2 regions of the Salicibibacter cibi genome follow, and region 2 is predicted to be linked to the other one. Evidence: predicted binding sites of a transcription regulator. Region 2 holds the regulator's gene; the other holds the start of a gene.

Region 1 (15,263 bases), 1.3 Mb from region 2:
AATATCGCTGAGATTACGGCTAAAGCCAAGGATGATCATCACGGGAAAGTGCTCAGTAAAATCGGTGCTGACAATATTGTTTTTCCGGAACGAGATATGGGAGAGCGATTAGGGAACTTGTTGAGCTCCAGTGATCTTATCGATTATCTGGAACTTTCATCGGAGTACAACATGGCTGAAATACGAGCACCTAAGGCCATGGATGGATGCACCCTCCAAAAATTAAACATCAATAAGACGTATGGGTGTATTATTATGGCCATCAAGGATGAAGACGAAGAGGTTAATATTTCGCCTCACATTGAAGATGAAATCCATCACGGCGATATTCTTACAATTATCGGTAAACATAAAGATATCAAGCGGCTCCAAAAAGATTACCGGGAAAAAGGCAAAACGAAGTAGGTGTTATACTCATGCGTCCGCAGAAAAAAGCCATTCGTTTCAGTCCGCCTCAGTGGATTGTTTTTGGTTTCATAACCCTCATTTTCATTGGCACGATTTTGCTGGCTCTTCCGCAATCCTCCGCCGATGGAGAGAGCGTCGGTTTTATAGATGCCTTATTTATGGCGGTTTCTGCTGTATGCGTAACAGGTCTTGCAGTATTGGAGCCCGGCGGGGATTTTTCATACTTGGGGCAAACGATCATCCTCGTTCTCGTACAATTGGGCGGGCTTGGTTTTATGATTTTCGGGGTAACGGTTGCCATCTTGGTTGGAAAAGTGATGGGGATGAAATACCGCCTACTTCTTCAACCCACCACCAATACGTTTTCCGCACGTGGCATTTCCAGATTGGCGATGACGATTCTGCTTCTGGCCTTGGCTTTAGAAGCCGTAACAGTCCTTATTCTAACAATCCATTGGAGTGGTGAAATGGGTTGGGCAGAGGCTGCTTATTCCGCTCTTTTTCATTCAGTGATGGCCTTTAATAACGCAGGATTCACGCTTTTTGACAACAGTATGGAAGATTATCTTGGGGATCCTCTTGTGAATCTGAGCTTATCTGGACTTTTTATTATCGGCGGCCTGGGTTTTATGGTTCTAGTTGATTTATACCGGCAACGTTCGTTAAAGAAGCTGTCTTTACACTCCAAGCTTGTTCTCGTTACATCAGGAACGCTTTTGCTCGGAGGGTTTTTCTTTCTTTTCGTTGTCGAACTTTTTAATCCGGCAACCGAAGGATTATCATTAACCGAACGTTTATTAGCTGCTTATTTTCAAAGTGCTACCCCTAGGAGTGCAGGGTTTAACACGTTTGATATTGGGAGTATGCTTGTCGTTTCCCAATTTTTCATTATCGTCCTCATGTTTATCGGCGCTTCTACCGGTGGTACGGGTGGAGGCATAAAAACCAATACATTTGCCATTATTGTACTTGCGACGATCAATACGTTTAGGAGTGGTCATCAGGTCCATGCGTTCCATCGAAAAATAGCATTGGAGACGGTTATGCGCGCACTTGCAGTCGTGATGAGCTCTTTAGCGTGGATTGTTGGAACCACTTTGTTACTATCGATCACGGAGGGACTACATGATGTCCACTTCCTCACGACGTTATTTGATGTCGTCTCCGGTTTTAGCACGACAGGTTTGTCCATGGGTTTAACAGAAGAGCTTTCGCCTATCGGTAAAGTAATTATGATGATCACTATGTTTGTCGGACGATTAGGCCCTTTAACGCTGGCTTACTTGCTGACCTACAAACAAAGACCAAGTCGCATCAATTATCCTGAAGATAAAGTGCTTATTGGCTAGAACGATGTTCATGTTTTCTTCACATTTAGGGTTGACACTGTTTTCGACTTGCATTAAGATGATATCATCATAGTGAATTCAGTATCATTTAGGCATTTGTTGATGCAAAAATAAATAAGCGTAAAAACTGGAGGAGTCTGCTCACCGCAGGCTCCTCTTTGTCTTTTTTTAGAACGTTCGTTATTTGCAAAGGAGCCGAATGGCAATGAGATATTATGAATTTTCCCTTCCATTTCATGCATTAATTAAAGCAGAAACCGAAAGGAAAGCAAGGACGATATATAAAAAACATGTTTGGGAGGGTGGAGGTGATAAATGGAAAGAACGGTCTCATGATTATGCAATGATGAAATTTGCGATGGCACACGATAGCAAGAAAACAGAAGTTGGAATGTTGCTCACGCAATTTTTCGATGATAAAAACAACATTCTGCTTGCCGATCCTTATCCTTCTGATTAAATCCAGTATATTTAGGGATTGCTGAACAACGTGCAGCTATCAGCTGAAGCCGGGATGCCGCTTCTATGGCTCCGCTTTCCGCGGACGAACGGTCAAGCTTCCTCGCGCAAAACCGGCGCTGCGGGGGCTTGACGCGTCCGTTTTTCCGCTGGAGTCTCGCATTGCAGCGTCATCTATACGTTGCCAGAAGTGCAAGGGTTTTTTGCTTATAGGATGGATTTCCTTGCATCCAGCTTTGACAACACCAACGGAAAATGCTTATGTGCCAGTCTTTTTCCGTTATTCAGCAGTCCTATTTAGATGTTTTGTGGAAATTCAAACATGATCATTCAAAGGAGGAGTAACAATGAATGTGAGAACAAAAATCTCACAACTGACGGCCATGTTGATTGAGCATGCAAGGTTTCAAGGGATCACTGAACTGGAAATACAACGCGCCATCCGCGAAGAAGATGTTGATTTTCTCAATCAAATAAGTGGGGATAATTTTCAATATAACGGATTATTCGATTACGCTAAACAGTATGAGGAAGAATTGGAAAATGCCATTTTAAAAGGGTATCAAATGAAATTTAACACCTTGAAAGGGTTACAAACGGTACTTCAATATAAATTTAACTTCGCAGAGAATGTCGATTATCGTGTTGAAAATGATGAGATTACGATATCAAGAATGACAGATGAGGAAATAAAAGTACTCATAAGTTCAATCGCTACGAATTGGCATATATCTCCTCAAGGTAAGATAGATGGGGAAGAAGAACAAACAGTAGTGCTCCGTTTGAATACCCTGCTCGCTTAATGAATTCAATTTTTTCCGTGTAACTTGAGATATAGACGAGTTTTTCAAAAGGCAGGTTTGATTTTTATCTGCCATAACCGCATCGATAAACCGGGCATATTGTTCCGTGAATTTGATGAGATCGTAGACAAGCACTATTCACCTATTGAGAAATACAAAATAATACAGGGATAAAAATGGATGATTTGTAAGACTAATAGGGATTCGCCTTCCAAGGGGGAGATCCATAATTTTATCAAATTTTTAGTAAACGACTGAACTTTATTTCAGTGCCACAATACTATCAGTTTTCAATATGTGGATTTGTTGAGATTGGTCAATGATGCGTAATTCCTTACGATCCCTAAGAAAACCGTCAATGTAACCAACAAGCTCCGAAAATTGCCCTTCTTGATAGTACGTAAATGTTACAGGCGCCTTGTTAGCCAAGGCCATGTGAAAGGTTTGATTCAATTCTTCCAATTCCTGTTCATCCAGCTCCGGTTTTTTCACCTTTTGTTGCTCTTTCTTATGATCTAATAAAGCCTGCTTATGTTGAGGAAGAAACATCCTGGAACCTTCCCACAACTTATTCCCCCGCTGTAAATATTCCCTCATTTATAGTGTCCTCCTATCGTGGCAGCTCTATGATATGCTTGACCGGCATCGGTCAATGATGAGGCATGTACAATCGCAGCGTCTCCAAACCGATTTTTAATGCTATCCACCGTGTAATCAAGATCTCTTTTTCGAATCACATTGTTGAACAAATCAAGCTGCACACTGTCGGCACTGCAAAGATTGGATAACCCCGCACTAATTCTACGGATAGGCACGCAATCCCAAAAGCGCTCGAATAACTCCAAAGCTGTACGGTACACATCCATCGTGTTATTCGTTGTATTCAATAATGTGACCTGTCTGTGAAATCCGGTTGGAGAGCCAACGTTTGCCCCGTGCACACTGATTGAAACCGTCCTTCCCATAACACTAGCAGAGCGAGCCCGACGACAAACTTCTTCACACAATTCAAGCAATACCACTTTAATATCTGATTTTGAAGAGTAGTCTCGAGGTAACGTCATCGCATGGCCAATAGCCTTTTGGTTGCTGTGCGAATCTGCAATAACAGGGGAAGCATCGATTCCGTTTGCTGTCTCCCAAAGCACTTGACCGGGGATCCCCCACCTTTTCTTCAAGGTGGATAAAGGATAGGTGGCCAAATCCCCTATGGTACGCATTCCCATTTTGCATAAATGTTCGCTCATCCGCTCTCCGACACCGTGCATTTTATCAATGGGTAAGGTCCACATAAATTGTTTCATATTGTTGGCGTTTAATTCAAAAATCCCTGAGGCATTCTTTTTAGCAAAACCTTCACAGGCCATTTTTGCAAGAAATTTATTGGGACCTATGCCCACCCTTGCCTGGATTTGAGTCTCTTTCTTGATAATTTCTTGAATGTTCTTCGCCATTTCCCAAGGAAGACCCAAGAGGTTTTGCGAACCCGTTACATCCAAAAATTGTTCGTCAATAGAGTATGGTTCAACCTGATCCGTAAATCGTTCAAGAACATTGGTGATTTGCAAAGACACCTCAAGATACTTTTGCATTCTTGGGCGTATTACCACAGCGTTGGGACATTTCAATTGGGCTTCACCTAATCTCGATGCGTTTTTAACACCATGCTTTTTTGCCACAGAGCAAGCCGCAAGAACTACGCCACTTCTGCGCTCGGGGTCTCCTGATACAATGACAGGTCGATTGTTCAATTCTAGGTGGTCAGCCTTTTCAACACTGACGTAAAAGGATTCCATATCGACAAGAAAGATTACTTTATTTTTCATGATGATTGCCTCCAACCTTAGAAAAATGAAACGTTTGTTCTGATTATATGTATTAGTTTAGTGGAATATACGTTCGTTTTCAACTCGAAATATATTCCAGCGATAAGAAGTGTTTTTGTTATTCCGGTTTGAACATATCAAAAGACTTGGCGAGGTCGGTCGATATTTTTTTCCTTTCTGCACACCCTTGTGTACATGATCCAGGGCTTCAAACAACTTATTCGGATTAGCGCAATGATGCTTAACCAATCAGACAGATTAGGCAGCGGAAGGCATGTCTCCCGCTTCAGGAGAAATTGCTATGGGGGGCGCTGCAATGGCATAGATATCAAAACGGACGCGTCAAGACCCCGAAGCGCCGGTTTTGCGCAATGATGCTTGACCGTTCGTCCGCGGAAAGCGAAGCCATGGAAGCGGCATCCCGGCTTCAGTTGATAGCTGCAAGTTGTTCAGCAATCCAAATTGACTTAAAAGCCCATTTCCATTAACCATCTGGAAAGCTTTTCTTCCCTGGCTTTTATTTCGTCGGTATTCTGATTATATTTGCCTAGCAACTTTTCGCCGACAATGTTTCCGTCGACCATATAAAGGACGCGTTCTGTTTTTGCAGCCACTTTGACATCGTGGGTGACTACTAGAATTGCCGTCCCTGTCTGGTTGACATCCGCTAATATATCCATAATTTCGGTAGCGGATTTAGAATTGAGTGCACCTGTGGGTTCATCAGCGAAGATCATTTCAGGATCATTAATCAGTGCTCTGCAAATGCCCACTCTTTGCAGCTGTCCACCTGAAGCCTGCGTAATGTCATGATGGGCAAGGTCTGCAATGCCTGTCTGCTGCATTAATTCCAGCGCTCTTTCGTTTATTTGATGACGACTGCTTTTCTTAGCCAAGTATGCTGATAGGATGATATTGTCAAAAACACTCAAGTTTTTTAATAGATGAATGCCTTGAAAAATAAACCCCATATGATGTAAGCGCAATTTGGACAACTCTGTTTCGGAAAGTGTTGAGATCTCCTGTCCATCGAACATCACAGTTCCGGCGGTCATGCGGTCCATGCCGCTCATATTGTACAGCAAGGTCGATTTACCAGAACCGGACGGTCCCATCACCGCTACAAATTCTCCTTTTTTCATTTGTACATTCACATTTTTAAGAACGTGTTGGTGATGATGTTTACCGAGCCTATATGTTTTGCATAATTGCTTTGACTCTAATACAACTTCCATATCAGCACTCCCTTATTCTGCATCCAGATCAGCGATACTGGATTTCTTGATAGATACGATGCTCATGAATGTGGCTATAGTCACCACAATCATTAATAACAATGGGCAAAGAATATAAGCTTGGATAGGATCGATCACAAAACTGATTTCGGAAGCACCCATAAAGGATAGCAGAAGGCTAACGACACGCTGGCCAACCGTATTGGCAACGATTGTCCCGAAAATAATCCCGACCCCCAGCACAAGCAATGTCCTGGTAACGTATTGGGTTCGAATATCTTTGAAAGAAAAACCGATACTCTTCATAATTGAGATTTGAGCGTCATCTTTGGCTATTAACATTTTCAGAAACAACGATGTCATGAGCAAGGCGATACTGACGGCGATGATAATCGCTAAAACGGTTAGAAGTCTGAGCTGTTCGATCGTATGTCCAAATGTTTCAGCTAAATAGCCTTGCAAATCCGTGACCTTCGCCGGATGAAAAATCTCTGCATATTCATCCAGTTTCTCCCGGATATTAATAGGATGTTTTACATCCACACTCACTTCATACCAAAGCACGGTATCGGGATTGAAAGGCATCAACGCTTTTGCTGTTCTGCCGCCATTCGTCACGTCCTGGTAGATACCACTGACGATCATCTCCTGCTCCTGCCCATTGATGATTAAATGAAGACGATCCCCCGCATTTTTTTCCAACTCCTGGCCATTCAAATAGGAAAGCGCGATCTCCTGCTCGCGTAATGGCGGATCCCCTTCTAAATATTCCAACGGAAAAATAGAAAAATCTCCACTTTCAACGGTGATGTTTTCTTCAGCGCCATCACTATTGACGACTTTGAATTGACTGGTGATCAGCGGCGAAAATTGCTCAACATCTTCGTCGTTTTGAATATAGGCGAGCATATGGTTAAATTGTTCCATGGTGTCGTCTGATTGTTGTAAATCGATCCGTATATCACTTCGCTCGATCCCCATATACGTGACAAAATCAGGTGACTGGACGGTATTCAGAAAATTGACCGGGACGATGATCATAAAGGAACATACGCAGAAGACAAATAATAATAAGCTGTACATTTTGAACCGCCCGAAGACATCCTTTAACCCCAGGAAAACAGGAACGTTAACGTATTTACTTTTACTCAGTGATAGTGATTTCCGACTTGCGTTAGCTTCCTCTCCCATATATCCCGAGCGTAATGCTTCTACTGCTGTTAATTTATGTAACTTTCTGAGTATTAACGTGCAATAAAGTAGAACCGTTAAGAAGATGACAAGCACAGCAATAAACGGAACCATATAGTGCAGCATACTCTTTTCGGCAGCACCAAAATAGAGCTGAATATTGGCCGTCAATAGATCGTTCAGAAATAAAGAGATCAAAAAACCAGTCACAGAAGCCAAAGCCGCCAACATGATATATTTGAACAAATACATTTTTTTAATATCCTTTTGCTCAATACCGACCGCTTTCATAATACCAATCTCTCTATAATCTTCTTCAAGCGTCGTAAGCATGATAAAGCGGATACAAAGCATCGCTATCAGTGTAAGCATAACGCTGACGAATAGGATGGCGGCTGCCACCACACCGTCTGTTAGCGCGTGCAACGTCTGAAATAACGGGTAGTCAATATTCGGACCTTGCTGGGGCATGCCTGCTGTTTGATAGGCATTTCTAAATTCGCTCAGTTTGCTTAAGTCAGTGAGTAGAAATTCCACCATGTATTCAATTTCGCCAACGTTTTTGCTCAGCATATCTAAATCATCGTTATGGACGACAAATCGCTTTGAATGAATGATGGACGGGTTCATCTGCACATCACGAACAAAATCTACGACTGTGAATGTCGCATCAAATGGGGAATCTGCTATTCTGATTTTATCTCCAAGATTCAGATTGTATTGCTGCATGAAGTAAACAGGAACGGCAATTTCCCCTTGGGAAACCTGGATGATTTCATTTTCTAAATTAAGCAAGTAATCAAATTTTTTATTTTGCTCAACGAAGTAATGATCCATGATACCACTTGTTTCTGGTGTAGGATTGTCTCCTAATGTCAGATTTAATCCGTCAATATTAACCATCTCGACAAGTTGCTGTTCTTTCACGTCGCTGTTTCTTGATGCAAAATGGTCAATAGCGGCCTCATCCAGTTCACCAGCATGCATCTGCACGAAATGCGGAGCATTGGACTTCGTAAATAAGGTGTTCATGGAATGGGTTAATTCCATCGCCATATTCGAACCACTGGCAACGAATAAAGACGATAGTGTGATCAAAATAAATAGCGCCGCAGTGATCGTCTTTTTTTGGGCAATATCCTTCCTCAACATTTTGAACAGCATCTTATTTCCCTTCGCTCCTTGTTTGGATAAATCATATTTTTCAAAAATAAAGCATTGCTAATAACAAAAATAATATTACAAATAAAATAACGACTCTTCACCAAAATCTATGGCTGACAAACTAGGGGCAATTATGATTGGTAGTGACCGCTACGGAAAAACCCTACGCTTTCCGTGGGCCCCGAGCTCAGCCTCCTCGGAAAAAAAGAAGTTCGCTTTTTTCCTGCGGGGTCTTCGCCCTGCGCTTTCCCACAGGAGTCTACGTGTTTTTCCTTCGCTCGCTAATAGTGATACCGTATTTAATCACGAATATCAACCATGGATTTTAGTGTTGACTCAAAATAACAATTAGTATACTCATTTGCAGCGTGATCACAAAATTTCCCATCTTAATCGCTCTAGACAAATTGTAAAAATAGGCATGCATTTTCAAGTTTTCTTTCACCGTCATTTTATCGTCGAGCGTAGAATCTTGAAAAACAACGCTGATGGCACTTCTGAAAGCATCCTTATCTGTGCTCACATCTTTGCCGTCTATGCGCAAGGTTCCTGACGTTTTTTCCAAAATGGTACATAAGTTTGCCCGCGCCGTTAGGGTCCAAAAAAGCAAAGATACTTCCGCATTTATTTGTTTTTGAAAAAGTGCAACACTTTATAAACCTTATCAAACGCACTTCGTACATCTTTTGATTGTGATAATTCAGCGCTTAAGACGTCTTCAAAAGCATCCAACACTTTTTGGCAATCTTCAATACTGACACCTGATTCCTCCGCAACTTTTGCGATCGTTTCGGTTTTATTCATCGGACTCTTCTCCTTTTTCGTTTCCAGGACTTTGCGTGAGTCTTTCATGGAGATAAGCAAAGCTGCCCGGTTCTGCCCCTAACGACGTTTCGATCATGTGTGTAAAGGCAATTGCTTTTTGCATGAGTTCCTGGGGCTGCCACTCGAAAATGCCGTCATCAAACACGAGTTGGGCGACAAGCAAAAATTCCACCGTTTCCCTTGGATAAAGGGTTGTGAATGCACCTTCCGCTAGTCCTTGTTCGACGACATCTGTTAAAACAGGAGTCAGCCGCCGGATGGTTTCGACCAGGCTTTTTTGGTGCATTACGGCATTGTGAACATCATGTAACTCTTCAAGCATGCGCTTCTCTCGGCTTGCGTTGGGATTTTGAGCCATAATGATTTGAAATATTTTTTCGGGTGCCTCGAGATTGGCATTTGCGGCAATCATCTTGGCAGCTTCGGCCCCACTGTCTATAAACCGTATGACCACGGCATCCATGACATCTTCCTTGGACCGAAAATAATAATAGAACGTTCCTTTGGCGATCCCGACCATTTGTAATATGTCGTTTATTGTTGTGTTACCATACCCCTTTGTTGTAAAAAGCGTCTCGGCAACGTCCAGAATTTCGTTTCTCCGTTCTTCGGGGTTTTTTGAGGTTCTCATTTTTTATGCCTTTCCAATTTATTGACCGACCGTCGGTCTATAAAAAGAATATCATTACTCCGCTTATAAAGTCAAGAGCGATCGGAGACATCGTCAATCCAGCAAATTTCCGGTAGGGAAGCTACTCTCATTAAATTTTGTATGAACAAACAAACCAATCATCATTCTAAAATCAATTGCAAGATAGATCTTCGCACTGAAATGAAGGGATCAGGAAGCCCGAGTGCGGTGAAAGTGTCAAATCTCGGTCGCCATGGAGCGTCCGTGGCGACCGATCCCGATGAGTACTTTCAACCGCTTTCGTTTCCCCCTTACAATATCGGCGACAACAACCGGGCGATCGATTCTTTGAAACGTACCCACATTCCCCGTTCTTGGTAACGTTGCGGGGTCATTTCCGAGGAAAAGGCTTGATCGGTTTCGAAAATCGTTGCCATTTTTTCGCCGAGGGCATCATTATACATAAAGACGTTTACTTCAAAATTCAGACGGAAGCTGCGCACGTCAATGTTCGCGGTTCCGATGGTGCCGACACTCCGGTCCACGACGAGCATCTTCGAATGAATGAAGCCTGCATCGTAAATGTAAAAACGGGCGCCCGAATTGAGCAATTCCCCCATGTGGGAATACGTCGCCCAATAGACAAAGGGATGATCCGGTTTATTCGGTATCATAATGCGTACATCCTTGCCGGCCAGGGCAGCGATACGCAAGGCGTCAAGCAAACTGGCATCCGGAATAAAATAAGGGGTTTGGATGAATACGGAGTCGCGTGCCGACGTGATCATCTTAATATAACCGTTTTTGATTTCTTCCCATTCGGTATCGGGACCGCTGGAGACAATTTGCGTGCTAATTTCTCCCTGTGGTTGCATGTCTGGGAAATAATGGGGCTCATAGTGAACGGTTTTGTCTTTGGATGCTTGGTTCCAATCAAGAATGAAACGGGTTTGCAACGCTTTCACCGATGAACCGCGTAGACGTAAGTGGCTGTCGCGCCAATAGCCCATTCGTCTATTATGTCCCAAATATTCATCGCCGACGTTAAAACCGCCAACATATGCAGTCTCTCCATCGATCACGACGATTTTACGGTGATTGCGGTAATTCAGCCGTGAGTTCACATAAGGGATACGGGATGGAAAAAAAACGCCCACTTCGCCTCCCGCTTCCGTGAGGGTTCGAAAGTGTCGCGGATGCAGCTTTCGGGATCCCATATCGTCATAGAGCACACGCACTTGCACCCCTTCGCGTGCTTTTTCAGTCAGCAAGTTTATGACGCGTTTGCCGAGGGTATCATTACGAAATATGTAATATTGCAAATGAATATGATCTTTCGCTTCCGCGATGTCCGATAACAATTGCGAAAATTTATCGACGCCGTCCGTGAACACGTCTACATGATTGTTTTGGGTTAACACGGCATCGTTACTGCGAAGCAGCATAGAAATCAGGTGGCGGTGGTTGCTCGATGTTTCATTTTGAAAATCAAAGCGGTCATGGTCCATATCGTCCAATTGCTCATTGATTAAGTCTTTCAAGCCTATTTTTTCAATGCCGTCCCAATGAAATAAACGTTTTCGGGTCAAGTTTTGCCCAAGGACCAAGTAAAGGATGAATCCGAGGTAGGGGATAAATAGCAGGATGAGTAACCAAGCCCAGGTCGCATTCACATCACGCCGTTCCATAAAAACAATGATGCCGGCAAAAATTGCGTTAAGAAAAAATAACAAGCCAACGGCGATTGATAAAATGTCCATCGTTTCCCTCCTCTCTTTTTGCTATTTTTCTCCATGGTATCATGTTTTCGGGAAAAAGTGGATTTCTTGAGTGTGAGAAAAGATAGGAAGATGCCGCATAATTATGATAGAATAAAGGAAAAGAAAGAACCACTAGGGGTGCGTACAGCGCTGAGAGAAGTGATTGCTTCAACCCTTCGAACCTGATCCGGGGAGTACCGGCGGAGGAAAGTGGCTTCAGGACGTAGACGAAGAGAGCACTCGATTCTTGTCCTATGCGCCGCCACCTTCCGTCCGAAGGTGTTTTTTATTGGTAGGTAAGTATAAATCAACTTTCTTATCTACATAAAAAATGGAAGGCAACACTTCGTGTGGCAACGCTGGTTACGTGAGCCGAAGGAGGGCGCAGACATGACAGAAATTGCAAAAGCATTAACGGTGGCAGGGACGGATCCGAGCGGTGGAGCTGGCATTCAAGCGGATTTGAAAACGTTTCAGGAGATTGGCGCATACGGGATGAGTGTGATCACATCTGTGGTCAGTCAAAATACGCTTGGGGTAAAGTCATTTGTGGATCTCGAACTTGACTTTGTGGAAAGTCAATTTGACGCTGTATTTGAAGATATACCTCCAGATGCGGTGAAATCGGGCATGCTTTCCAACCCGGAAGTAATGGCGCTGGCAGCCAAAAAGATGAAGGAAGCAAATGTCGCCAATTATGTGCTTGATCCTGTAATGATTGCGTCCAGCGGACATGCGCTCATTTCGGAAACGGCCAGGGAGACGATTGCGAGAGAGCTTCTTCCATTGGCAACGGTCGTAACGCCGAATTTGCCGGAAGCAGAGGCGTTGACAAATCGAACGATCAAGACAGTTGACGACATGAAAGAAGCCGGCCGAATACTTGTAGAGGAATATGGAACGAGCGCTGCATTGATTAAAGGCGGGCATTATGAAGGCGAGGCCGATGATTATCTGTATGATGGCCAAACGTTTGAAAAATTCTCAGCGGAACGCTTTGATACGAAGCACACCCACGGAAGTGGTTGCACGTATGCAGCGGTAATTACAGCCGGCCTAGCGAATGGAAAGTCCCTCTATGAAGCGGTGAAAGATGGCAAAACATATATTACTGCCGCGATCTCAAACCCACTCAATATCGGAAAAGGGCAAGGGCCAACGAATCATTGGGGGCATCGCTGGTCTGACGTTCAACCCCTCATCAGAGTGTAAGGAGCGACAACATGGCTATTCAAGTCAGCAAAAAGGCAGCACGGCGATTCCTCCTCGCGAAATCAGGTTTGAATGATTACGGAGCGCTCGACTCGAACATGGCGACGGCTCTTCGCCAATTGGAATGCGTGCAGTTGGATCCGGTGGCCATCATCGAACGAAACCACCACCTTGTTTTTTTCAATCGTTTGGAAAAATACAATCGGGCAGAACTCGAGCGCCAATTGTGGGAAGGGCTTGCCTTTGAATATTTTGCTAATGCTGCTTGTTTGCTTCCAATGGACGATTATCCGATTTTTAAAGGAAGAAGAAAAACGAGCCAACGGGAGTGGGCATCGAAAAGGCATCTGTATAAAGATGTGGAGCGTATGATTCGACAAGCGTTGGCAGATCAAGGAGCATTGCCATCCAAAGCCTTTGCTTCAAATAAAAAAGTTGTTGGTGCCTGGGATCATCCAACACACGCGACAACGAAAGAAACGAGTCATGTGCTTCGGATGTTGTTTGAAGCCGGTGCCATTCAAGTGTGCGGCAGACAAGGGTCCGAGCGCCATTTTGCCTTGAGCGAAGATGTTATTCCCGCTTCCTGTCAACAAGAAGCAGAAGTGATCAGTGATAAAGAAGCGGACCGAAGACTTGTGCATAAATATCTGCGCGCCTATCGTCTGATTGATGACAGCGATCCGCGATTTGGCTGGCAGCGTATGGCAGCCAAGGAGCGCAAGGCTTGGGTGAACGGCTTTATTTCTGATGGTACGCTTATTCCGGTGGATATCGAAGGCGCAACCGGGCGGTACACCGTGTTGCAAGAAGATGTTGAACAGTTACTCGCATATGAAGCATCCAATGAATCCGGCAACAGTACTGTTTCTTTTTTGCCGCCCCTCGATAATTTGTTATGGCGAAGAACACGCTTGGAAGATTTATTCGATTTTACGTATCGTTGGGAAATTTATATGCCGCAACACAAGCGGCGCTATGGTCCATACGCACTCCCGATCCTGCTGGATGATCAGCTGATCGGGCGGGCGGATCCGTTTTTTGACCGTGAAAAAGGGAGGTTTTCGATTCATGTTCATAAAGAACCTTCTCGGAAATGGTCAAAAACGCGTACGGAACAAGTGGAGCGCGGGGCTAAACGCTTGGGGAAACGTCTCGGTGCAGCGGATGTCCGAGTCACGGTGGGGAAAGGATAAACGTGGTCTCTCGGAGCGGGATACATGGCATTACCCTTTTTCTGCCAAGTTGCCCGCGCTTTCCAAGGTCACAATGTTTTCTTTGCTTTCGCCATCGACATCTGCGACAATCGCCCGGCCTTCATAAGCGCCTCCTTCAGCTTCAAACTCAAAATACATCGGTGTTTTTGAACTTACGGCATCAAAGATTAAATTTTGTTCTTCAACGCCATGAAATGTGGCGGTCCAATCATCGTTATCTTTTACTTCAATATTACCAACGCGGAAATTGAACACTTTTCCATCCGCTGTTCGTAAAGCGTCTACTTTCATTACTGAATCCTCCTTTTCTGCTTATGTGAGTGTTTTTCCCGGGAAAGCATGAACACAAACGATGGATTTTCTGTGTACAATGGTATAAAGTGAAATTTCTCACCTCTTGTGACAATATGCCGACATACGGACGGCGCCGTTGAACTGGACGATGAAGCCGTCACGAAAGCATGGCAGCCAAGAAGTTATGTTCCGGATTCCGAAGACACGGCGCTCACCACCTGGATAAAGAGATGGAGGGTAGAAAAGATGCCTCGTCATTCAAGCGTTATTTTGCATGGAATGAAACTAGTCACGGACGGTGACGTATGGACAAATGGATATATTTTTTTGCAAAATGAAACGATCATTGCTGTCGGGAAAGATTTAAAAGACGACGATTTTTCCGGAATCCCGAGACGGGCATACAAAGAGAACATGGTTGCGTTCCCCGGGTTTATTGATATTCACACCCATGGCGGATACGGGGTCGATGTGATGGACGGGAAGCAAGAAGTGTTTGAAACGTTAGGGGCTTCTTTACCGTCTGAAGGTACGACTGCGTATTTGGCGACGACAATTACGCAAGAGAAAGAAAACATCACGCGTGCGCTGCAGACAGGAGCTGCTTATTACCGCCGGCAAAGGGAAGCAGGCGTTGCTGAATTATTGGGCTTTCATTTGGAAGGACCTTTTATCAACGCCAAGAAAAAAGGTGCGCAACCGGAGGAGCATATTAAAAGTGATGCCCTTGATTTGTATAAGGCTTTCCAACAAGAAGCGGATGGCACCATCCGAGTCGTCACCTACGCACCGGAAACGTTGGGAGGGCTAGATTTAACGGCCTACATAAGTGAAACAGGCGCGATCCCTTCCATCGGCCATTCGGATGCAACGTACGAGGAAATGAAGA
Region 2 (15,263 bases):
CGTAACCTTTTCCAGAAAAACGATTTTAACCATTTTTATGCTCGGCACATTCGGCGTTGGCATGACCGAATACGTCGTGACAGGTTTGCTCACGCAATTTGCGGACGATTTGAGCGTTGACGTATCGACGACAGGATTGCTGTTAACGGTTTATGCGATAAGTGTGGCGATCTTCGGTCCACTCCTTCGCATCATAACGATTAAACTCTCGCCAAAGCCATTACTTGTTGGCCTCATGGCCGTATTTGTCGCTAGTAACATCATGGCGGCAACCGCCCCGAACTTTGATGTTTTATTACTGTCGAGATTGACTTCGGCTGCCATGCATGCCCCATTCTTTGGCTTATGTATGTCTTTGGCCATGAATATGTCTCCACCGGAAAAACGGACTGGGGCGATTGCCATGGTTCAAGGCGGCCTTACCATTGCCGTGATGCTTGGAGTGCCGTTTGGCTCTTTTCTTGGCGGCATGTTTGACTGGAGATTCGTATTTTGGTTCATGGTTATTCTTGGCTGTATAACGTTGATCGGTCTTGCGGTCGTCACTCCAAACATGAAACCATCAGAAGCTCCGAACTTGAAAAAGGAACTTGGTATTTTTAAAAATAAAAATGTCCTCATGGTCATCGCCGTCATCATTTTTGGATTTTCCGGCGTGTTTACAGCGTATACGTTTAAAGAGCCGATGCTCCGGGAGTTTGCCGATTTTGGCGTGACAGGCGTGACAGCGGGATTATTTTTCTTTGGCCTTGGAGCCGTAGTCGGCAACTTTGCTTCCGGAAACATTCATCCTAACCGTTTAACCGAGAGACTAATCGTTGTTTTGGGTTTGCTTGCTGTCGTTCTTGCAGCATTCACATTTATTCTGCAATTTTCAGCCTTCGCCTTCGTTATGACCTTTTTGTTTGGAGCAGGAACGTTTGGCACAACGCCGATTTTAAATACGAAGATCATTCTTGCAGCAAAAGAAGCACCTTCGCTCTCCGGGACCATCGCGGCCTCAGTGTTCAATCTCGCGAATGCTATCGGGGCAGCACTCGGATCGTTGTTGTTGAGTGCCGGGTTAACGTATACGATGATTACCCTCGTGGCAGCAGGAATGATCGCATTTGGCATGTTCCTCACGATCTTAACGCATCACGTGGAAGATAAGTCATTGTTTCAGGCTGAGGAAGTAAGGGGATGAAAAGAAAAAGTTACCGCTTAAAAACTTCCCCGGCGATATATTCATACGACCGCACGCGATCTTCCGGGGAGTATGGGCTCGTCATGATCATGATTTCGTCTGCTTGACACTTCGCTTGAATCTCCTGCATTTGCGCCCATGTTTCTTGTGGATCTCCGATAATCATGCGCTGTTTCATGCTTTCCAATCTTTCTCTTTCTTTATCTGTCAGCGGATAATTTTTTGCTTCTTGGATCGATGGGATGCCATGCCCTTCGTTTCCCTTTTCTTTCTGCAATTGCCAAATGAGAGGGCTTAGAGCAATTTCTTCCGCTTTTGCCGTCGTTTCTGCGCAGATCGCGGAAATGGTTACGATTATTTGCGGTGTTTGTGCTTGTTTTCCGGGGGTGAAAGCATCCACATATTGCTGGGCAATTTCCTGGCCATCCTCATCGCTCATGAACTGGCCGAACACATAGCTTAGTCCGAATTCTCCTGCAAACACGGCACTTTTTTCACTCGTGCCAAGCATCCAAGGGGTAGGGGAGGCGCTCGGAATTGGAGATGCAGATACTTTTGGAACTTGGTCTTTTAAATAAGCGAGCAGTTCCCCGACCAATTCTGGCATCTTATAGACATTTTGCAAAAAGTTATCATTTAATGCATTCGTCACTTCAGCGGAGCCGCCCGGAGCTCGTCCGATTCCCAAATCAATCCGATCTGGAAAGAGTGTAGCCAATTGGTGATGGATTTCCGCTATTTTGTACGGTTTATAGTGGGGAAGCAAAACCGCGCCGGTGCCGAGACGAATCGCATCGGTTTTCGCTCCGATATAACTTAACACGACTTCAGGAGCGGAACAGGCAAGCCCCGGCAAATCATGATGTTCGGTCATCCAAAAACGCTCATATCCAAGCCGCTCTCCCATCTGTGCCAGTTCCATAGATTCATTTAGAGCCTCTTCAGCTGTTTGATTCGACGAAATCGGTGATTGGTCCAATATGCTTATTTTCATATCAACGCCTACTTTCTTAGCTATTCACTTCGATTAAATGTAACGTATAATCTCCCACTTGTCCTGGAATATACAAGTTTGTAATCGAGGTAAAATACTGCTGAATCGTTCCGCGAAACGTTAAATCCCGCTCCGGTACTTTCACATCAAACATTCCTTCATATAGCAAAGTCGTAATTGCGTGATACTCCTCGCTCGTCACTTTAAACGAAACGTTGATTTTATATAAACCGTTGACTTTTTCTTCTTCGTAGCTTTCCACTTTAATGGTGTAGTTATTTAACTTGATTTCGTTAACCAAAAGAACCATCCTCTCTATCTGTAAAGAAAAGGGTAGCATTCAGGGAAGCGCGGGGCAAAAGATGTGCCCAAAAAAGCACAAAAACGTAGCCCTTATTGCCATTTCACACAAAAAAATTCAATGTAATGAGCTTTTTTGTCGAATTATATTGAATTATACCTGAAATTGCTAAAATTTATTGATATAAGTTTTCTTTGCTAGTAAATAATTACGATAACGACAAATATGTAAGAATAACGACTGATTACTATTTTGACTTCTTACATGAAGTTTGGTGTAATGAGCAAGTAAATTAGATAAGCATCATACATAGAAAATTTGGAGGGGTTTTGTCAAATGAAGAATGGATTTCGAAAAAAAAGAAATAAATTATGGTGCACAGGTGGCCTGCTTTCCGTTGCAGCCTTTGGCTTAGCTGCTTGTGGCGGAGCGGAAGAGGACAACGAAACGATTGTCTTTGCCGAACCTGAATGGGAAAGCATATGGTTTCATAATTCTGTGGCGCAAATCATTGCTGAAGAGGGGTACGGATATGCCACGGAGACGCAGACAGGGAGCTCTCCGGCTACATTGCAAGGGTTGAGAGACGGAGATATCGATGTTTATTTGGAAACATGGATCGAGAATATGCAAGAGCCGTATCAAGAAGGGATGGATGCAGGCGAAATCGTTGAGCTTTCCACAAACTTTGATGATAATGAACAAGGGTTGTATGTTCCTACATTTGTCATTGAAGGAGACGAAGAGGAAGGCATAGAACCGATGGCGCCTGATCTGGAATCTGTGGGGGACTTGGAAGAACACTGGGAAGTGTTCGAGGACCCGGATGAAGATGGAATTGGGCGAATATATGGTTCTCCCCCCGGATATGAAGCGGAAACGATTGTAGATGATATGTATGAAGAGGCCGGATTGAATGATAACTATAATTTGTTCAGCCCGGGATCGGAGGCTGCCCTTAACACTTCATTGTTAACTGCATATGAAGATGGGGAGCCTTGGATCGGTTATAATTGGGAACCTACTTGGATTATCGGTTTGCTTGATATGACATTATTAGAAGAAGAAGACCCTGACGATCCGTTTTTCCCATCCCAGCCGGTAACCGTGACTGCCAACACAGAGTTTGCAGAAAATGATGATGAGTTTGTTGCGTTTCTGGAACAATATGAGACGAGCAGTGATATCACCGGGGAAGCACTGTACTACATGGAGGAAAATGATGCGGATGAATGGGAAGCTGCCGAATGGTTCTTAGAGGAGTACGAAGATCTTTGGACCGAATGGGTGCCCGAAGATGTAGCTGAAGATGTACTGGCGTCTTTATAAAAAACGTTTAAAGAAAGACAAACAGTGGAGTGATAAGGTCTCTGTTTGTTCTTTCCTCTTTGTTTTAAGGAAAAAGTTACCAATAGAATGGAGTGAAGTGGGGATGGGTATTATCCGGTTTCCCGGGAAGCGATGAATACGTTTCCGGACATTGATTTCGATCTTGGACAATATATAGATGATTTTGTCAACTGGCTTACCGATAACCTTGGCGTTGTTTTTGATGTGCTTTCAGATGCCATTATATGGAGCTTTCAGTTATCGTCATCCTTCCTCTTGTGGTTGCCTTGGTGGGTGATCATCGCGATTGTTTTTCTGCTGGGTTGGCGGTTGATTCGTTTATGGACAGGTGTAATGTTTGCGATATTCATTTTTATGATCGGTGCTTTTGGTTATTGGGAACTTATGATGGATACAGTGTCGATTATTTTGGCCTCTGTCATCATCTCCCTTATCGTAGGTATTCCTATCGGCATTTTTATGGCATATAAAGATCGATTTGAAAAGTTCATGAAACCGATTTTGGATGCCATGCAAACCATGCCCACCTTTGTTTATCTCATTCCGGCGATGATGCTTTTCGGATTGGGTGTTGTTCCGGGCATGTTTGCGACAATCATCTATGCGATTCCTCCTGTTATTCGTTTAACTAACTTGGCGATTCGCAACGTTTCAAAAGAAATGGTGGAAGCTGCTGATTCTTTCGGTTCATCCACTTCACAGATACTATTCAAGGTACAATTGCCGCAAGCTTTACCGACTATTATGACCGGCATTAATCAAACGACGATGATGGCGCTCGCGATGGTCGTTGTTGCATCCATGGTTGGTGCACAAGGATTGGGATTGGAAGTCCTCTCTGCATTGCAACAAATTGATATCGCTACAGGGTTTGAAGCCGGGATCAGCATCGTTTTTCTGGCCATTATTCTGGATCGCCTCTCGCAAAGCGTGGCCGAAAAGTACAAATACACGGATTGATCAAATTGTGAAAGTAGGAATGGAAGATGTCCACAAAGATCAACGTTGAACATTTAACAAAAATCTTTGGTCGGGATCCGCAGGAGGCTCTTGATTTAGTGAAAAAAGGGGATTCCAAGGAGGCCATATTGGAAAAAACGGGACATACCGTCGGTGTATATGACGTCTCTTTTGATGTGTCCGAAAGTGAATTTTTCGTTATCATGGGCTTGTCCGGAAGTGGAAAATCTACCTTGATTCGCTGTTTAAATATGTTGAATAGACCGACCGCGGGAAAAGTGATTGTGAACGGGGAGGATATTGTTCCCTACTCGAAAAAGACGTTAAGCGAATTTAGGCAAAACAATATGGCCATGGTTTTTCAACACTTTGGCCTGTTCAGCCATCGATCGATTTTAACGAATGTCGCTTATGGTTTGGAAGTCAAAGGGTTTAAGCAAGAGGAAAGAGAAGAAGCGGCTAAGCAAGTATTAAAAACCGTTGGGCTTGAAGGATGGGAACAAAAAAGACCCAGTGAGCTGAGTGGCGGTATGCAACAGAGAGTTGGCTTGGCCAGGGCTTTGGCTACTGATCCGAATATTCTGCTGATGGATGAACCATTCAGTGCATTGGATCCGTTGATTCGTCGGGAGATGCAATTGGAATTGTTGGACATTCAAGCCAAATTGAAAAAAACGATTATTTTTATTACACACGATGTGAACGAGGCTTTTCAACTCGGTGACAGGGTTGCCGTTATGAAGGATGGCATTATGGAGCAAATCGGCACACCGGAAGAAGTTCTGGAAACCCCGAAAAGCGATTATATTAAAGAATTTGTAAAAGACATTGATAAAACGAAAGTATTGCAGGCGCAAAATGTCATGTTTAAACCATCGGCGATTGTTCCTGTTGGAGGCGGAGCTAAATTGGCGATTGAAGAAATGAGAAATCATGGGATTTCGAGCGTGTTTGTGATCGGTGAGAACAAAAAACTTGAAGGTCTTGTAACGATTGACGATGCAATAAAAGCCAACAAGGAAAATCAATCACTGAAAGACATTATCAAATCCGATTATCACACGACCGATCCTGAAACGTATATCGAGAAGCTAATTCCAATCGCCACGGAAGCGAAGTATCCAATTGCTGTGGTAGACGATGACGAGCGATTAGTAGGTTATATCTCTCGCGTGTCGGTATTGGCGTCGCTCGTTTGAGGGGCTAAAGTGCCCCTTTCTTATCGGCAGAGAGAAAAAAGGGGCAGCTACAATGGGTAGCTGTCCCTTATGATTCCGTCTTTTTCTTGTGTTTGATGGCAAAAAACAGGAAAGTCACTCCCGATGATACAAGTAAAATCAACAGCAGCGGCCAAGACTCAAGCAACAATCCCGGTTCGCCCATCATGATCGTCGCCCGTAATCCTTCAACGGAATACGTCATCGGCAGTAAGTTGTGCACGTATTGGAAAAAAGCAGGAGTTAGTTCCACGGGGAAAGAACCTCCACTTCCTCCGAGTTGTATGATCAATAAAATAATCGCGATGAAGCGCCCGGGATTTTCCAATATGGCAACGAGCATAAAAATCAGCGTCATAAAGGAAAGGCCGGAGAAGACCATGAAAAATGAAAACCAACCAGGGCTGGCGATATCCAAATCAAGTCCGAAGAAGGTGACTCCGATGAGCGCGATCGTTTGAAGTATGCCTACTGTCCAGATGACGCCCAACTTACCGGAGAACCAATTCCAGGCCGTTTCGTGTTTCGTCAACGGTTGATAAAATGGGTAGATGATCGAGAGCGTCAAACCTCCGACGAACAATCCCAACGATAAGAAATAAGGCGATAATCCTTCTCCGTACGTGTAATCCATGGTTTCACTTTCCGATACGGATTCAACGGGGGAAGTGAAGAGCTCCTGCTGTTCTTCAGATAGCTCATTTTCCAATAACGTTTCAGCCAATGTCTCAAGATTTTCGTGCAGTTCACGGGATCCGTCATCGAGTTCTTCGAGGCCATCTTCAATCTCAAGGCCGCCTTCGAATGCTGTTTGCATTTCCGACGACAGTTCGTCTGCTCCTTCGTTCAAATCTTGTACGCCTTCATCAAGCGTCTGCACCGCCTGTTCCGCTTCATCGATCGTAGCGTCTGCCGATGAGAATACTTCGTCTGCTTGGGAAAGAGATTCATCCAAATCTGCCAATGTGGATCTTGCTTGCGGAAACACTTCCAATAGCTCGATGTCTCCATCACCGATCCCTTCCGGTGCGGCAGTACGAGCATTTTCCAACTCCTCACTTACTTCATTTATCCAGTTTGACACGTCTTCCTGTCCGTCGGAAATCGTATCTGTGGTTTCATTGAATGCTGCATCGATCGTTTCGAGTTGCTCTGAAAGCTCCGGCGTTGCCTCTTCCATATCATCATACGTCTCATTTAAAGCATCTATGGTTTCATCGATTTGTTGGCACGATTGACCATCTTCGGCGTCAATCCCGTCAACTGTTTCTGAAAATGTATCCGCATAGCTTTGTAATTCTTCATCTTCCGGGTAGTTTTCAGCAATATAATCGGATAAACCTTGAGCTTCTTCATCGGCGTCATCCCATTCGTCAAGCCTTTCTTGCCATTCGTAACAGGTCCCTGCAAACGATTCTAAATCATTCAAGCTTTCATTTGCCCGATTTTGCCATTGATCCAGGCGATCATTCATCTCGCGGATATCATCGAGGGTACCTTGTGCGTCTTGAACGGGTTCGTCAATGTCTTCCAGACGATCGTCCAATTGGCCTAGCGAATCTTCGGCTGATTGCAGGGAGGCGCTTGCAGCCGCCCAATTTTCATCAAGCGAACGAAGGGATTCTTCCAGTTGTTCCGCATCGTCACTTTCCAAATAAGCGCGGGCGTTTGTTACATCCGTTTGCATCTCGTTCAACGTGTCTTCCAATTGATCGATTTCTTCACTGTTATGGAAAAACTCCGCGAAAGCTTCTACTTCCGTTCGCAATTCATTGGTGCCTTCAGCGGCTTCGTTCGTTCCTTCATGTAAGGAGCCGGCACCTTCACGCAAGTCTGACAAACCTTCCGTAAGGGAGCCCATGTTTTCAAGCGCTGAATCCACACCGTCCGCAAGTGTTTCAGCTCCCTCCTCAAGCTCTACTGTTGCGTCCGCCAGCTCGGTGTATGCATCATCGATCACTTCCACATAAGTTTCCGTTAGTGTCCGGGACAGTTCCTCTTCAATCGTGTCCACCGCCTGCGTGCCCATTTGAGAGGCAGCAAAGTTAACATCCTCATTGATATCATAATAAATCATTCCACTTTCAGGATCCTCATCCTGTAAAGAAGACACATCTTCAGAAAAAGAAGCAGGGATGAAAACGTATAAATAATAATCGAACGCATCGAAGCCTCGTTTTGCTTCATCGGCATCCGTCACATGCCAATTGAAATCTTCGCTTTCCAATAGTTCGTCTACGAATTCATCCCCGGCATTCACTTCTTCTCCGTCCAATTCAGCTCCTTCATCTTCATTCACAATAGCAACGGGAAGCTCCTCAAGCTGACCGTACGGATCCCAGAAAGCCGAAAGCAGAATGCCTCCATACAAAACAGGAACCAATAGAATGCCGATGATCGATATGAGCATTTTTTTGTCTGCGAAAATAGCCTTCCATTCGGCAATAAAACCCTTCAATGTAAAACCCCCTGATTCGACCGAATGACCATAATAATATAATGGTCATTTTTTATTCAAAAAAAACATCATTTATGTGTATCATCGAACAACGATTCCTTTAAAAATGTGATTTTCAAAGACCTGAAACAATTCTTCCTCCGTCAGCGGACGTTTTTTCGCTTCCCAATCAACGATGAACGCAATGTATAATTTATAAATGGTGAAGGCTGTGATCTCCGTGTCCATTACTTGCAGACGACCTTTTTCCACCCCTTGCGCAATGGCCTGTTCCAAAGCGGTGATAATGAAATCTTCAACCTTTTGCATCGCAGACACCGCTTCTTTCGTACCGTAGACATTGACTTCTTCGGCAAGATGCGTCAGTAGTTGATGCTCTTTGCGATATTGCAACGTATCATATAAGGCACGGTGCAATTTCAGAATGGATTGTTCGTCGTTGTGTTTCACCCGTTCAAAAATGGTTCCGAGATCATGTAAAATGCCATCCATCACGGCTTCCAACATTTTTTCCTTATTTTTAAATTCGGTATAGATCGTGCCCTTGCCAACACCGGCAAGCCTGGCAACGTGGGCGACTGATGTGCCTTTATAGCCAAATAAAGAAAACGCCCGTTTCGCTGCTTCTAAAATCGTGGCGCGTTTGTTAGTGATCATTTTTGATAACCTCTTTTCGAGAAAATGACCGAATGAACAAATTGGTCATTATTATAATAACATGCGTGAGCCATCAGTCAAGGGGGAGGCATGAAAAGTAACATGCACGAACGTATGGTGCGCCCGTGCACAGTTCTTAAGAGGGAAGATGAGGGGTAGTTTTTTTTATTGGAAAAAAATCAGGCTGTGCCCTGGAGAGGATGTAGAGGACAACAAGGGTGATCAAAATTTCCGGCAATAAATAGGAAATGTTGTACCCAACCGAATAGAGATAAGCATTCATTCCATCCGGGGTGAAACTCCCAAACCAAACAACACCGGAGACGACGTGGGATAGAAATCGTAAGAAGCCGGCGAATAACAAACCGAAAAACGCCCAGTTTACGGACAATTTCCCCTTGCTATTGCGAAAAGCAAACAATGCGGCAAGTCCAAGAACTGCGTAGGGCACCGGATAATCCAATAGCATTTGGATCGGATGAATAATTGAGGCATTATACATTAAATTCACGATCCCGACGAGCAATCCTGTCAAAACCCCAACGCGCCATCCGCGCCTAAAAGCCATAATGAAAATCGGCACCATGATAAGAGAAACCGAGCCGCCTTGTGCCCAAGGTCCAGGAAATTTCACGAAGCTCAAAATAAACGCGAGTGCCGTCATCAAAGCGATTTCAACCATTGCAAGCGTCCGTTGGTGCATAAAAAAATCCCCTTTTCTGTGATCCACAGGGGGAAGCAAAGCATACATCACAGGCGTTCGCACCTGTACATCCATGCCATCCACTTCCCTACGCTGGTATGAACCAGGTCAGGTTCCAAGAGTTAGGACGCACGTCCCTCTCAGTCTTTCGACACCTCTAGCGGAAAAATATTTTAATGATCTTCCTTCATTATACGCCTATTAGGAAAACTTGCAAGTACGAGGAGGGAAACGGTTGAAATAATGGGGATCTGCTTAATATTAGTCTCCACGTGGTGGTTGTGGCACCAAAAAATCGGGAAAACCTAAAAATAGTCCCCACTCAACGATTTCCCAACTGACTTTAATCATCTATTTTGGTAATATATAACTAGATCCTCTAATGATAAATCAACGGAGAGGATTGATTTTATCCTGAGACGGAAGGATTGTTATCTCCCAGGGATATTTATCAATTACTAAAGAGGCAACCGGAACTTGATACATCGCCTTCCACTAGTGCAGAGCGGTTGAATTACTCGGTCACCCAGCATTGGGCACTAAAATGGGAAAATGGATGCGTAGTAAGGGTCAGAGGCGTCCCTACACAAGTGTAACTTCATACCTTCAAAGAGAGGGAAAGCTGGTTCGAGAGGAATGACAATCCTGATCTAATCCTCAAACGGAAGAAAAGCTGTACCTAGCGGGACAAGAGTACCGATCCATTCCCTCAAATGGACAGGTTCTCAATAATTCGTTTGTGGAATTACGTGTGTTGGTGAAAACGCGTAATAAAAGGAAAAAAAATGGAATAAGGCATGACACTGATTGTCTACGATTAAATGTTATTTTTTGATTGATTTAGAATGAACATTCTTAAATAAAACCAAACAGAAGGAGCGGATAGGAATGATTGTTTCTCAAGATGTATTGGATTTGTATGATGTGGATGATAAGGAAGCTTTTGCCGAAGAAATGCGAACGCGGGGTAAAGATTCCCTTGTTGGCGAACTAGAAATGGAGTATGTGGAACTCAGTTCCAACCGTTTGATCATGACGATGCCCGTGGGATCTAAGACGAGGCAACCGGCCGGTATTCTGCACGGCGGGGCATCGGTTGCGTTGGCGGAAACGGCGGCAACGATGGCGACGGCAATGAATATAGATCCGCAAAAATTCAATCCGGTAGGAATGGAGATTAATGCAAACCATATTCGCAGTAAAACCGACGGCGTTGTTACGGCAACCGCTACGCCTTTTCATAAAGGACGCACGACTATGGTTTGGGATATTCAAATAACCGATGAAAATGAAAAGTTGATCTGTGTCGCTCGTTGTACGATGGCAGTTGTTTCAAAATAATAAAAAAAGGAGAGGAGTGCAACTGTGATGCAAGTATACGAAAAAGAAGATGTGACTTGTGTAAAAATGGATGTTGTTCTCGGAGGGGAAAAAACAAATATCGTCTATGCCTTTTTGGTTGACGGGATGTTAGTCGATACCGGACCACCGCGCATGGAGTCTGAACTTATTCCTTTTTATGAAGCGCATTCGATTGATTTTGTATCCCTTACCCATAGCCATGAAGATCATTCCGGAACAGCGCCGTGGTTGCAGCGAAACTTTGAAGTGCCTATTCATGTTCATCCGAAAGGGATTGGTATATGTGCCCAAGATTCGCCCTATCCGGAGTATCGTCAGATGACTTGGGGGAAGCGGGAAGGGTTTCAGGCCACGCTACTCGATGGTACGATCCAATCTCGAAATCGGGAATGGAAAGTTATTTATACACCGGGTCATGCCGATGATCATGTCGCGCTTTTCGATGAAGAAAACGGTACGCTATTTTCAGGGGATTTATTTGTCTCACCGAAACCGAAGGTCATTATGAGCAGCGAATCCATTCCGCAAACGATGGATTCCATCCGAACATTGCTCGCTTATGATTTTGAATCGTTATTTTGTGGTCATGCCGGATATGTAGAAAACGGGAAAGAGATGTTAAAGCAAAAACTGGATCACCTTGAGAACCTTTCCGAAGAGGTAAAACATCTTCACAAAGAAGGGCTTTCCGTTGAGGAGATTAGAGACAATTTTTATCCGAAAAAGTATCCGATTATAAGCGTCTCCGGGGGAGAATGGGACTCTTTGCATATTGTCTCTTCGATTCTGGAGAATGAATAACAAAAAAATTCCCTGCACGTTGCGCGTGTAAAGGTACCCTCGAGCGAAATCAGCTCGGGGGTTATTTTCGTGGAAAAGGTTCTTTGATTAGAGCGAGAGTGGAGACCGCATATTTCCGTTCGGGCTCCATGGACACCTCATGGTTACTCAATCGAAGCTCCGAACGTTATTTCGGTCTTCATGGACCCCTTCATGACGACCATTACGCCGAACCAATCCATCATTCGGAGTCTCATCAACAACGTGCCAATCTAATCATTCGTCGCATCACCTCGCGCTCGTTTATACATACCATATTGGCAAAGATCGCGAGGTGATGGGTGTGTTGGAAATTGGTCTTTTTTTAGCGATCGCGGCTTCCATGCCCGGGCTGTTGATTCTCGCTGTACTGATCACAGCAGGGCATTATCGCAAAAAGAAAAACCGAAACGGGAAGAAAAAATAATCAAGCCGTTCTAAACAGATATGCGATGTGCATATAGTAAAACAGAAACGGAATTAAGTTCCAATAATATTATTATGTCAACTTAAACCCTGAAATTGGGAAGGGAAGGAAACGTTTGATCTTCCCGCCCTCTTAGGTTTGCAATTTTTTCACGAGATCGTACGAAAGACACCGCTTACTTTTCCAAGCACTTGGCAATTGTCAAGAATGATCGGTTCCAACGCTTGGTTTTCCGGCTGCAATCGGATGTGGTTCCCTTCATTATAAAAGCGTTTGACGGTTGCTTCTTGTTCATCCGTCATCGCTACGATAATATCACCGTTATTTGCGGTCGGTTGTTGGCGCACAATCACCTGGTCACCATCAAGAATTCCTGCGTCAATCATGCTGTCTCCTTCAATGGTGAGCATGAATACCTGGTCAATTCCGACAAAATCGTCGGGCAACGGCATATAGCTCTCTACATTTTCGACGGCTGTAATGGGAACGCCTGCGGTTACTTTTCCGATTAAAGGAACATAAGCACTTGCCGGCTTGTCTGCTTCGGAAATTTCGTTTCCTTGTTCATCCAGATGAAGGACTTCAATCGCTCTTGGCTTGGTCGGGTCTCTACGAATATACCCTTTCTTTTCCAATCGGGCCAAGTGGCCGTGAACGGTTGAGCTCGAGGCAAGATCGACCGCTTCCCCAATTTCTCTTACTGAAGGCGGATATCCTTTCTTTTTTACATTGTCTTTAATAAATGCAAGGATCGTTTCTTGTCGTTGCGAAAGCTTTTTCATTTCATTCACCTCGTTAATATTTATTTTTTATAGCTTATCATATAAAACAAACGTTTGCAAACATTAGTTCCTTAAAATGCTTGACACGAACGATAGTTCTGCTATACTAATAAATAGAACAAACGTTTCGGAGGTTTTCTTATAATGAACCAACAAGTTGGAAAAGAACGCGGAAAAGGACAAGAACGCATGTTATTGTTTTTATTCGCCCTTTCTATCATCATTATGACGTTGGTTGCCGATCACTCGATTGGGACAAGTGAGGCGGAAGCGGAAGGGCATCCTCAAACAACAGCACTTGTGCCAACACCGGTTGAACATACGGATTGGTAGAGGGAATAAAAGAATGGGGACGAAAAAGAAAGCATATCAGGGACTATTTATATTCAGCCATTCATTTAGGTTATAATATGAACTGTTGCCTGTTGATTTCTTGCGGGCATGAACGTTATAGTGTCGTTAAGCATCATTCATGATTCTATAAGGGGGAGCTTCATTGATATCCGATGAAAAGCTTGACCGTATTAATGAATTAGCCAAACGACAGAAAACGACGGGGTTGACTGCAGATGAGGAAGACGAGCAAAAAGGCTTGCGGGAAGAATATCTACAGAATTTCAGGACCTCTTTTAAACAGCAGATTCAAAATGTATCCGTCGTCGATGAGAACGGAAACGAAGTAACCCCGGAAAAATTACGCAGTGCAAAAGGCAACCGCCGTTCTTACTAACGATAAAAAGCGGTGCATCGCTCGTCAAAGTGATGCGCCGCTTTTTTTCTTAGCAGATAAGAAAATATAACTCAAATTTTCTTGCCTGCATAAATTGGACGAAAGCTTTCGTCATAAAAGCTTGGCGAAACGCCCGGTTTTCTAAAAAGGATGAAAGATATTCTTGTTTTACTTTTAGAAACCATATATCATAACAATAGAGACAATTCATAAAGGGAAGGATGGAAACATTGACTTCAAACATAGAAAAACGCGCCATTAATACGATACGGACATTGTCCATCGACAGCGTCAATCGAGCAAATGCAGGCCACCCGGGGTTGCCCATGGGTGCAGCGCCGATGGCCTTTGCATTATGGACGAGGCATCTCAAACATAACCCGACGAAACCTGGTTGGTGGGATCGGGACCGTTTTGTCTTATCCGCAGGCCACGGCTCCATGTTGCTGTACAGTTTGCTTCATTTAAGCGGATACGACTTGAGTCTCGGAGAGTTGAAAAACTTCCGGCAAATGGGGAGCAAAACACCCGGCCATCCAGAATACGGACATACGGCGGGGGTAGATGCGACGACCGGCCCTCTCGGACAAGGCATTGCCATGTCGGTAGGGATGGCAATGGCAGAAGCCCATCTTGCCGCAACGTACAACCGGGAAGGATATGAATTATTCAACCACTATACGTATGTGATTTGCAGTGATGGGGATGTCATGGAAGGCGTCGCTTCGGAATCCGCTTCTTTAGCCGGCCACCAGCAATTGGGACGGTTGATTGTGCTTTACGATTCCAATGATATTTCCCTCGACGGCGATTTGAATCGCGCGTTTTCGGAGGATGTTTGCAAGCGGTATGAAGCGTATGGCTGGCACACGATCTTTATCGAAGACGGTAATGATGTTGAGGCTATTGACCGCGCGATTAAAGAGGCGAAAGAAGATCCCCGTCCGAGTTTTATCGAAGTAAAAACCGTTATTGGTTTTGGTTCGCCAAACCGTGCAGGCACAAATGAAGCACACGGGAAGCCGCTTGGAGATGAAGAAGCCACGCTCGTAAAAGAAGCATATGAATGGGATCACGAACCGTTCCATATTCCCGATGATGTTCGTGCTTATTTTGAAAAGAAACAAGACGAAGCCGTCGATGGGTATCAACAATGGATGAAAACATTTGAGGGGTACAGCAAGGCATTTCCGGAAAAAGCCGAAGAACTCAGGCGCGCGTTTGACCGTGATTGGCAAACGGATCAGTTGCAAACGTTGCCGAGTTACGTTGCCGGAGAAGATACACTTGCCACCCGAAAAGCTTCAGGGGCAACAA

The links. The regulator LexA, encoded in region 2, represses DNA repair genes until DNA is damaged. The targets are predictions, from matches to a motif close to CGAACATATGTTCG.
Region 1: the regulator LexA is predicted to act here: its motif matches at 4,908-4,921, upstream of HUG20_RS03040 (DNA polymerase IV).

What each region holds. Positions count from the first base shown of each region.
Region 1 is NZ_CP054706.1:620,085-635,347, forward strand. Features, by position in the region: gene HUG20_RS03015 (potassium channel family protein) at 1-405, shown strand, start outside; gene HUG20_RS03020 (TrkH family potassium uptake protein) at 417-1,757, shown strand; gene HUG20_RS03025 (hypothetical protein) at 1,963-2,217, shown strand; gene HUG20_RS19335 (hypothetical protein) at 2,281-2,412, opposite strand; gene HUG20_RS03030 (hypothetical protein) at 2,564-3,019, shown strand; gene HUG20_RS03035 (YolD-like family protein) at 3,281-3,616, opposite strand; gene HUG20_RS03040 (DNA polymerase IV) at 3,613-4,845, opposite strand; gene HUG20_RS19000 (hypothetical protein) at 5,142-5,333, shown strand; gene HUG20_RS03045 (ABC transporter ATP-binding protein) at 5,313-6,080, opposite strand; gene HUG20_RS03050 (ABC transporter permease) at 6,093-8,435, opposite strand; gene HUG20_RS19060 (hypothetical protein) at 8,761-8,958, opposite strand; gene HUG20_RS03060 (HU family DNA-binding protein) at 9,060-9,239, opposite strand; gene HUG20_RS03065 (TetR/AcrR family transcriptional regulator) at 9,232-9,891, opposite strand; gene cls (cardiolipin synthase) at 10,203-11,651, opposite strand; TPP riboswitch at 11,776-11,877, shown strand; gene thiD (bifunctional hydroxymethylpyrimidine kinase/phosphomethylpyrimidine kinase) at 12,042-12,863, shown strand; gene HUG20_RS03080 (DNA glycosylase AlkZ-like family protein) at 12,875-14,059, shown strand; gene HUG20_RS03085 (hypothetical protein) at 14,090-14,371, opposite strand; gene nagA (N-acetylglucosamine-6-phosphate deacetylase) at 14,621-15,263, shown strand, end outside.
Region 2 is NZ_CP054706.1:1,891,649-1,906,911, reverse strand. Features, by position in the region: gene HUG20_RS09760 (MFS transporter) at 1-1,186, shown strand, start outside; gene HUG20_RS09755 (LLM class flavin-dependent oxidoreductase) at 1,197-2,180, opposite strand; gene HUG20_RS09750 (DUF3219 family protein) at 2,197-2,481, opposite strand; gene HUG20_RS09745 (ABC transporter substrate-binding protein) at 2,818-3,810, shown strand; gene HUG20_RS09740 (ABC transporter permease) at 3,943-4,791, shown strand; gene HUG20_RS09735 (quaternary amine ABC transporter ATP-binding protein) at 4,818-5,990, shown strand; gene HUG20_RS09730 (YhgE/Pip domain-containing protein) at 6,058-8,466, opposite strand; gene HUG20_RS09725 (TetR/AcrR family transcriptional regulator) at 8,548-9,123, opposite strand; gene thiT (energy-coupled thiamine transporter ThiT) at 9,260-9,901, opposite strand; TPP riboswitch at 9,895-9,995, opposite strand; gene HUG20_RS09715 (hotdog fold thioesterase) at 10,781-11,167, shown strand; gene HUG20_RS09710 (MBL fold metallo-hydrolase) at 11,195-11,989, shown strand; gene HUG20_RS19485 (hypothetical protein) at 12,312-12,434, shown strand; gene lexA (transcriptional repressor LexA) at 12,584-13,216, opposite strand; gene HUG20_RS09700 (hypothetical protein) at 13,361-13,549, shown strand; gene HUG20_RS09695 (DUF896 domain-containing protein) at 13,713-13,946, shown strand; gene tkt (transketolase) at 14,177-15,263, shown strand, end outside.